DNA from 2 places in the Enterobacter cloacae complex sp. HYC033_NIDB genome. Region 1 is predicted to be linked to the other one. Evidence: predicted binding sites of a transcription regulator. Region 1 holds the regulator's gene; the other holds the start of a gene.
The links. The regulator LexA, encoded in region 1, represses DNA repair genes until DNA is damaged. The targets are predictions, from matches to a motif close to TNCTGTATGTACATACAGNA.
Positions count from the first base shown of each region.

Region 2: O1721_RS11690 (DNA translocase FtsK 4TM domain-containing protein) is a predicted target of LexA. The motif match lies at 1,822-1,841, and genes of this name have one in related genera.

Region 1 covers NZ_CP115123.1:1,098,969-1,103,505, forward strand. The annotation lists gene plsB (glycerol-3-phosphate 1-O-acyltransferase PlsB) at 1-859, opposite strand, end outside; gene O1721_RS05220 (diacylglycerol kinase) at 1,014-1,382, shown strand; gene lexA (transcriptional repressor LexA) at 1,491-2,099, shown strand; gene dinF (MATE family efflux transporter DinF) at 2,163-3,500, shown strand; gene O1721_RS05235 (CsbD family protein) at 3,620-3,829, shown strand; gene zur (zinc uptake transcriptional repressor Zur) at 3,877-4,389, opposite strand; gene O1721_RS05245 (cupin domain-containing protein) at 4,507-4,537, shown strand, end outside.
Region 2 covers NZ_CP115123.1:2,453,492-2,458,028, forward strand. The annotation lists gene trxB (thioredoxin-disulfide reductase) at 1-745, opposite strand, end outside; gene lrp (leucine-responsive transcriptional regulator Lrp) at 1,289-1,783, shown strand; gene O1721_RS11690 (DNA translocase FtsK 4TM domain-containing protein) at 1,919-4,537, shown strand, end outside.

The sequences.
Region 1 (4,537 bases):
CGTTGTGGACGTTAATCCCCTGATAGAGGCGGTTCCACGTAAAGCCGAGGATACGGTCAGAGAGGCGAATCATCTCGTAGGAGAAGTTCGCGGCGATCTCTTCCATCAGCGCGATTGCGTTCTGCTGCGCTTTCTCGTGCGAAATTTTCTTGCTGCGCGCTTCATCTTCTACGGCACGGGCAATCGCTTTGGAAGCCAGCAGCTTGTTGAACAGATCCTGACGCGCCGGGAGACGTGGCCCAACGGCCGCCAGACGCTGACGTGCAAAGTGCATACGCGCAACGCGCGCCAGCTTTTGCGCAATGATTTTGTCAGTGCCGTGTTCATCCGCCATGCGGCGCAGTGAAACGGAAGGTGAGAAGCGGACAAAGCTGTCGCGTCCTAGCCAGGAGACGGCGAAGAACTTCTGAATGCCGTTGAGCATACGCAGCGGCGGGTTCTCTTCCCCTTTTTCACGCCCCGGACGGCGGCCAAACATCACCGACACCGGCACCATCTGCACGTCCAGATCGGGGTTGCTGCGGTGCAGATCAAGGTAATCATGGAACAGCTTAATGGACTCTTCTTTCGGCGTGTAATAGGTGAACACGCGCGGTCCGCCATGGATGAACACGTAGCGCGGCAGCAGCGTACCGTCGACTTCCAGCGGTTCGAGCGGGTCAGGTAAATCGTGCGCCAGACATTGAGCGCGAAGCGTCAGCAGGTCTGCCTTCGAGTTATAAGGCAAAACGTACATAATAGGGCGCGACGTATCGAGCCCTAATTCCAGCGCAGGTTCTGCTGGGATAGACTTACTTTTTACCAGTACGCTTAATGGTAAATTAAGTAATTTGTAGTAAATTCGTGGCCAGCCGGACATAAACGATGTAAAGCCTCTGGTTAATAATGCAATTGCGGCGCAAGGATAACAGAAAGCGCGCAAAATTTCTGTTGTTACCCGTCATACTTCAGGTTGCAGCAAAACGCGCTGCGGCTTTAGTTACAGACGCTATTTATCATAAAAGGTTCTTTTAATGGCCAATAATACCACTGGGTTAACTCGAATCATTAAAGCTGCCGGTTATTCATGGAAAGGTTTCCGCGCGGCATGGGTTAATGAAGCCGCTTTCCGCCAGGAAGCGGTTGCCGCAATCGTTGCCGTTGTCATCGCCTGCTTCCTTGATGTTGATGCTATCACCCGCGTACTGCTCATCGGATCTGTCCTTCTGGTGATGATAGTGGAAATTCTGAATAGCGCTATTGAGGCCGTTGTTGACCGAATCGGGTCGGAATTCCATGAACTGTCTGGCCGGGCGAAAGACATGGGTTCCGCTGCCGTACTGCTGGCGATTATCACTGCGGCGATCACCTGGGTCACGCTGCTTTGGTCGCATTTCCGATGAGCCTCGAGGAATAATTAAGTCCCTGGTTTTTTGTGCAGTTTTTGGTTCCAAAATCGCCTTTGACTGTATATACTCACAGCATAACTGTATATACACCCAGGGGGCGGTATGAAAGCGTTAACGACCAGGCAGCAAGAGGTGTTTGATCTCATTCGGGATCATATCGGCCAGACGGGTATGCCACCCACGCGTGCAGAAATTGCGCAGCGTCTGGGCTTCCGTTCTCCTAATGCTGCCGAAGAGCACCTTAAAGCGCTGGCGCGTAAGGGCGTGATTGAGATTGTTTCCGGCGCCTCACGCGGCATTCGTCTGCTTGTGGAAGAAGAGAGCGGTATTCCGCTGGTGGGCCGCGTTGCCGCAGGTGAACCTCTGCTGGCGCAGCAGCACATCGAAGGGCACTATCAGGTTGACCCAGGCATGTTCAAGCCGAGCGCCGATTTCCTGCTGCGCGTTAGCGGAATGTCCATGAAAGATATCGGTATTCTGGATGGCGATCTGCTGGCGGTACACAAAACGCAGGACGTGCGTAACGGGCAAGTCGTGGTGGCGCGCATTGATGATGAAGTGACGGTTAAGCGCCTGAAAAAACAAGGCAATACCGTGCAGCTTCTGCCTGAAAACAATGAATTCTCCCCGATTGTGGTGGATCTCCGCGAGCAGAGCTTCTCTATTGAAGGGCTGGCGGTCGGCGTTATCCGCAACGGTGAATGGCTGTAATCTCTTCCTGACAGGCTGTAGTTCCTCTACAGCCTGGCCTGTTTTCTGATTCCGGTAATTTCCATGGCACTGCTAACTTCTGCCGATAAGGCGTTGTGGCGTCTTGCGCTACCGATGATTTTTTCCAATATTACCGTTCCTCTGCTGGGGCTGGTGGATACGGCGGTTATCGGGCATCTCGATTCGCCGATTTATCTTGGCGGCGTCGCGATCGGCGCAACGGCGACCAGCTTCCTCTTTATGCTGCTGCTTTTTCTGCGCATGAGTACGACAGGCCTGACGGCCCAGGCGTATGGTGCAAAAGATCCTCTGCGTCTGGCGCGTGCGCTGGTTCAGCCGCTCATTCTGGCATTCGGTGCTGGCGCGTTAATCGTTCTGTTGCGTACGCCGCTGATTGATCTTGCGCTCCATATTGTAGGCGGCAGCGATGCCGTACTGGAACAGGCCCGGCGGTTCCTCGAAATTCGCTGGCTCAGCGCGCCCGCTTCACTGGCAAACCTGGTCTTGCTGGGCTGGCTGCTGGGCGTGCAGTACGCCCGCGCACCGGTGATCCTACTGGTGGTGGGCAACCTGCTTAACATTGTGCTCGATCTCTGGCTGGTGATGGGGCTGCACATGAACGTCCGGGGCGCGGCGCTGGCCACGGCGATTGCCGAGTACGGTACGCTGCTGATCGGTTTGGGGATGGTCTGGCGCGTGCTGGCGATGCGCGGTATCACCCTGGATCTGCTGAAATCGGCCTGGCGCGGCAACATTCGTAAGCTGCTGGCGCTTAATCGCGACATCATGCTCCGTTCGCTTCTGCTGCAACTCTGCTTTGGTGCATTAACCGTTTTTGGTGCGCGTCTTGGGCCTGAAATCGTCGCAGTCAACGCAGTGCTCATGACGTTACTGACCTTTACCGCTTATGCGCTGGATGGTTTTGCTTACGCCGTCGAGGCGCATTCAGGGCAGGCCTATGGCGCGCGTGAAAGCGGCCAGTTACGTGAGGTCTGGCGTGCTGCCTGTCGTCAGGCGGGCCTGGTGGCGCTGGTCTTTGCTCTGGTGTACGCCTGTTTTGGTGGGCATATTGTCGCGCTACTCACCTCGTTGCCCGCGCTACGTGAGCTGGCCGATCGCTACATCCTCTGGCAGGTAGTATTACCGGTGGTGGGCGTGTGGTGCTATTTGCTGGACGGCATGTTTATTGGTGCGACGCGAGGGGCGGAGATGCGCAACAGCATGGCCGTCGCGGCGGCGGGGTTCGGCCTGACGCTGCTAACCCTGCCGTATCTCGGCAATCATGGTCTGTGGCTGGCGCTGGCGGTGTTTCTCTCACTGCGTGGCCTTTCGCTGGCCGTTATCTGGCATCGTCACTGGCGAAACAATACCTGGTTTCCAGCCCCGCACGATATATCGTAACGGTTAAAGATTCCGAATATAAAAACAACTGCCGAATCCTTAACTACAATAATAATCACGTCCAGCAGAAAAGAACGAAGCGGACGATACTCATAGACGCTTAACACGAGGACACGATTATGAATAAAGACGAAATCGGCGGCAACTGGAAGCAATTCAAAGGTAAAGCGAAAGAACAGTGGGGTAAGCTGACAGATGACGATATGACCGTCATTGAAGGTAAGCGCGATCAGCTGGTAGGTAAAATCCAGGAGCGCTACGGTTACGAAAAAGATCAGGCGGAAAATGAAGTCAAAGACTGGGAAACCCGTAACGACTACCGCTGGTAACCGGCACTATCCCCAAGGGCGGCCCTGAGCCGCCTTTTTCTTTGGCTTTAACGCGGCTTTTTCTTGACCAGGATAGAGTGATCGTGCTGACAGGCATCCTGATGGCGGCATGACTCCACCTCCACGCAGGCAGAACATAAGCCGTGGGCTTCAATCACGTTATGGCGCAGCGCAAAGCCCATTCTGGCTGCCAGCGTATGCATAATATCTTCCACACCTTCCGCACACTCTTCCTTCACCACACCACAGCGATCGCAGATAAACATGGCGGACGTGTGAGTTGGCTGGTCAAAAAGATGGCACAGCACATAGCTGTTTGTTGATTCCACTTTATGCACAAACCCTTGCTCCAGCAGAAAATCCAGCGCCCGATAAACGGTCGGCGGTTTTGCCTGCGGCTCGCTTTCACGCAGCAGATCGAGCAGATCGTAGGCGCTGATGGCACCCTGTTGCAGGCTCATCAGACGCAGTACCTCAAGGCGCTGCGGGGTCAGGCGCACATTGCGTTGCGCGCACAGCTTTTCAGCTTGCGCTAACAGCTCTTTTGTGGACTTGTCCATCGGGCACCTCGGATATGGTAAGGGGTGAAAACACTCACTTTACCATGTTCTGCTAAAAACACCGAGATCCGCCAGGCTGTGCTATACCTGACGCATCGCAAATCAGGAGATCGCAAAATGAAAAGACCTGACTGTATTCGGCACTGGC
Region 2 (4,537 bases), 1.4 Mb from region 1:
TCGGGCTGTGACCGATTGCCACAAACAGGCCTGCCACTTCCAGCGTTTCGACGTTATCGGTGTTCTGGGTATCACGGATACGCAGTCCCGCCACGCCCATCTGATCGCCAGTCACTTCTTCCAGCGTACGGTTGGTATGCAGCACAATGTTGCCGCTCGCCACTTTGTCCATCAGGCGTTTAATCAGGATCTTCTCCGCGCGGAAGGTGTCGCGACGGTGAATCAGGTGTACTTCTGAGGCGATGTTTGCCAGGTAGAGCGCTTCTTCCACAGCGGTGTTGCCGCCGCCGATAACCGCAACTTTCTGGTTGCGATAGAAGAAACCGTCGCAGGTCGCGCAGGCTGACACGCCGCGGCCTTTGAACGCTTCTTCAGACGGCAGGCCGAGATAGCGGGCAGAGGCGCCGGTGGCGATGATCAGCGCATCGCAGGTGTATTCGCCGCTGTCACCCGTCAGGCGGAACGGACGGTTCTGCAAATCCACTTTATTGATGTGGTCGAACAGGATTTCGGTTTCGAATTTGGCGGCATGCTCGTGCATGCGCTCCATCAGCAGCGGCCCGGTCAGGTCGTTCGGGTCGCCAGGCCAGTTTTCCACTTCCGTGGTGGTGGTCAGCTGACCGCCTTTTTCCATCCCGGTGATCAGTACCGGTTGCAGGTTAGCGCGTGCAGCATAGACCGCTGCGGTATATCCCGCAGGTCCAGAACCAAGGATTAGCAGCTTACTGTGTTTGGTCGTGCCCATGAGATCCCCATTGTTGTTGGCAGGCAATGGGCTGGATTGTAGGGAATTTGTTGCCGTAAAAAAAGAGCAGGAGAGTTTTGCTTCCGATATATGCAATAGACGCGCCCTATAGGTCAGAGGCGGTCACATCACTTCTGCTACTGAAAACCGCGCGTTTATAAGGCAATAAAATGAGGATTAATACCCCTCCGTAATGAATATCCGGCATGTTGTACTAAAAATCGATGTTTTGCTTTGACAATCCCCTGCGCTTTTGCGAAAACATTCAAGGAAGAAAAAAAGACGCACGAACTGCATGCCGCATAGACATGCACGGAAATGCCATTTTTACCGGGTCAGTGAAATCTACGCATGGTGTGGACAGACGCCATACGTGATGTCTGTGACTGCTTTCGGGCAACGGTCTTCTTACCGCAGAACCCGAATCTACATCGCGTCTAATACATAACCAGGCGATGTGATGAATAACGGGTCCAGGCTCTGAACAGTGATGTGCACAGGGTCCAGGCAGGAGTAGGGAAGGAATACAGAGAGACAATAATAATGGTAGATAGCAAGAAGCGCCCTGGCAAAGATCTCGACCGTATCGATCGTAACATTCTTAATGAATTGCAAAAGGATGGGCGTATTTCCAACGTCGAGCTTTCAAAACGTGTGGGACTTTCCCCGACGCCGTGCCTTGAGCGTGTGCGTCGACTGGAAAGACAGGGTTTTATTCAGGGCTATACGGCTCTGCTGAACCCGCATTATCTGGATGCCTCACTTCTGGTATTTGTTGAGATTACTCTGAATCGTGGTGCACCAGATGTGTTTGAGCAATTTAACGCCGCTGTACAAAAACTTGAAGAAATTCAAGAGTGTCATCTGGTTTCCGGTGATTTTGACTACCTGTTGAAAACCCGTGTGCCTGATATGTCCGCCTACCGTAAGCTGCTGGGTGAAACCCTGCTGCGTCTGCCAGGCGTGAACGACACCCGTACTTATGTGGTGATGGAAGAGGTCAAACAGAGCAATCGTCTGGTTATTAAGACGCGCTAACACGGAACAGGTGCAAAATCAGTGTAGTTTGATTACACTCCTGTTAATCCATACAGCAACAGTGCCGGGGAGTCCCGGCGCTGTTGTCCGTTTTAGCACACAGGCAGGACATGCCTGATACCTGGAGAGCCTTTCTTGAGCCAGGAATACACTGAAGACAAAGAAGTCACATTATCTAAGCTAAGCAGCGGACGTCGTCTCCTTGAGGCGTTACTGATTGTTATTGCCCTTTTTGCCGTCTGGCTGATGGCTGCCTTACTCAGTTTCAACCCCTCAGACCCCAGCTGGTCGCAAACCGCATGGCATGAGCCTATCCATAATTTAGGTGGCGTTCCCGGCGCCTGGCTTGCGGACACGCTCTTCTTCATTTTCGGTGTGATGGCCTATACCCTTCCCGTCATCATTATTGGCGGATGCTGGTTTGCCTGGCGTCATCGACAGAACGACGACTACATCGATTATTTTGCCGTTTCGCTGCGCCTGATTGGCGCCCTGGCGCTGATCCTCACCTCCTGCGGACTGGCGGCGATCAACGCCGATGACATCTGGTACTTCGCCTCCGGCGGGGTGATTGGCAGCCTGTTGAGCTCCGCGCTGCAACCGATGCTTCACAGCAGCGGCGGCACGCTGGCGCTGCTTTGTATCTGGGCAGCGGGCCTGACGCTGTTTACCGGCTGGTCCTGGGTGAGCATTGCCGAAAAAATCGGCAGCTTTATTCTGACTCTGCTGACGTTTGCCAGCAATCGCACCCGTCGTGATGATACGTGGGTCGATGAAGACGAATATGAAGATGAGTACGAAGAGGAAGACGAGGCACCCGTGCAGCGTCGTGAATCCCGCCGTGCCCGTATTCTGCGCGGTGCTCTGGCACGCCGCCAGCGCGTTGCTGAAAAATTTGCTAACCCGTTAGGCCGTAAAACGGATGCCGCGCTTTTCTCCGGCAAACGTATGGATGAAGAGGAGCAGATTGAGTATCGCGGCGCGGCCGTCGATCCTGATGATGTGTTGTTCTCTGGTCATCGAGCTACGCCGGGTGAGTATGATGAATACGATCCGCTGTTGCATGGTCATTCCGTGACTGAACCGGTAGCCGCTGCTGCTGCCGCAACGACGGCTGCGCAGGCCCATGTTGCGCCTGTTGAAGCCGTGATGCCGTCCTCGCCTGTTCCGGCACCGGAGTCCGCGATCCAGCAACCGCAGGTGGACTGGCAGACTGCGCCAGGTGTCCATACGCCTGAACCGACCATTGCGCCGGAGCCTGAAAGCTATATTCCTGTGCAGCAGGAACAGTGGCAGCAACCGTATCAGCCGCCTGAGCCTGCCAGCGAGCCGCAACAGCCGTATCAGGCTTATACGCCCGAACCTGCTGAACCTGAACAGCCATACGTTGCGCCGGTGTCTGAACCCGAAGTGGTGGAGGAAGCGAAGCCATCCCGTCCGCCATTGTACTATTTTGAAGAGGTGGAAGAGCGCCGTGCCCGAGAGCGCGAGCAGCTTGCCGCCTGGTATCAGCCCGTGCCTGAGCCGGTGCAGGAGCCTGTTGTAAAAGCGCCTTCTGCAAGCGTTGCACCTGTAGATCCAGCGCCAGCCGTTGCGTCAGGAGCGGAAACCGTGAAGCAGGCAACGGCAGCCGCTGCCGCGTCCGCTCCGCTATTCAGCCCGGCAACCGATGGTGCGCCGCGTCCTCAGGTAAAAGAGGGCATTGGTCCACAATTGCCGCGTCCTAATCGCGTGCGCGTACCGACGCGCCGGGAGCTGGCCTCTTATGGCATTAAACTGCCTTCCCAGCGTATGGCGGAAGAAAAAGCCCGTGAGTCCGACTACGAAGATGATGCCGACGAACTGCATCAGGATGAGCTGGCGCGTCAGTTTGCCGCCCAGCAGACTCAACGCTACGGGAATGAGTACCAACACGATGTTCATTCTCAGCAGGATGAAGATGATGCTGCCGAAGCGGAATTAGCGCGTCAGTTTGCGGCCACGCAGCAGCAACGTTATTCCGGTGAGCAGCCTTCGGGGGCAAACCCGTTCTCGCTCTCGGATTTTGAATTTTCACCGATGAAAGATCTGGTGGATGACGGTCCGAGCGAACCGCTGTTCACGCCGAGCGTGATGCCAGAAGCGGAACCGGTGCGTCAGGCGCCAGCGCCGCAGGTTAATGCGCAACCACAACAGCCAGTGCCGCAGGCTTATGCGCAGCCGCATACACCGCCGGCCCAACCGCCGCAGCCGCAGTTCCAGCAGCCAGCACCACAGCCGCAGGAAAGCCTGATTCACCCGCTGCTGATGCGTAACGGAGACAGCCGTCCGCTGCAACGACCAAGTACGCCGTTGCCGTCGCTGGATCTGTTAACGCCGCCGCCAGCGGAAGTCGAACCGGTGGATACTTTTGCTCTTGAGCAGATGGCCCGTCTGGTGGAAGCGCGTCTGGCTGACTTCCGTATTAAAGCGGACGTGGTGAACTACTCCCCTGGCCCGGTGATCACCCGTTTCGAACTGAACCTGGCGCCAGGCGTAAAAGCGGCGCGTATTTCTAACCTGTCCCGTGACCTGGCGCGTTCTCTGTCGACCGTGGCGGTACGCGTGGTGGAAGTGATCCCAGGTAAGCCTTACGTTGGCCTTGAGCTGCCAAACAAGAAACGCCAGACCGTTTATCTGCGTGAAGTTCTGGATAACACCAAATTCCGCGACAACCCGTCCCCGCTGACCGTGGTGCTGGGTAAAGATATCGCTGGCGATCCGGTGGTTGCCGAT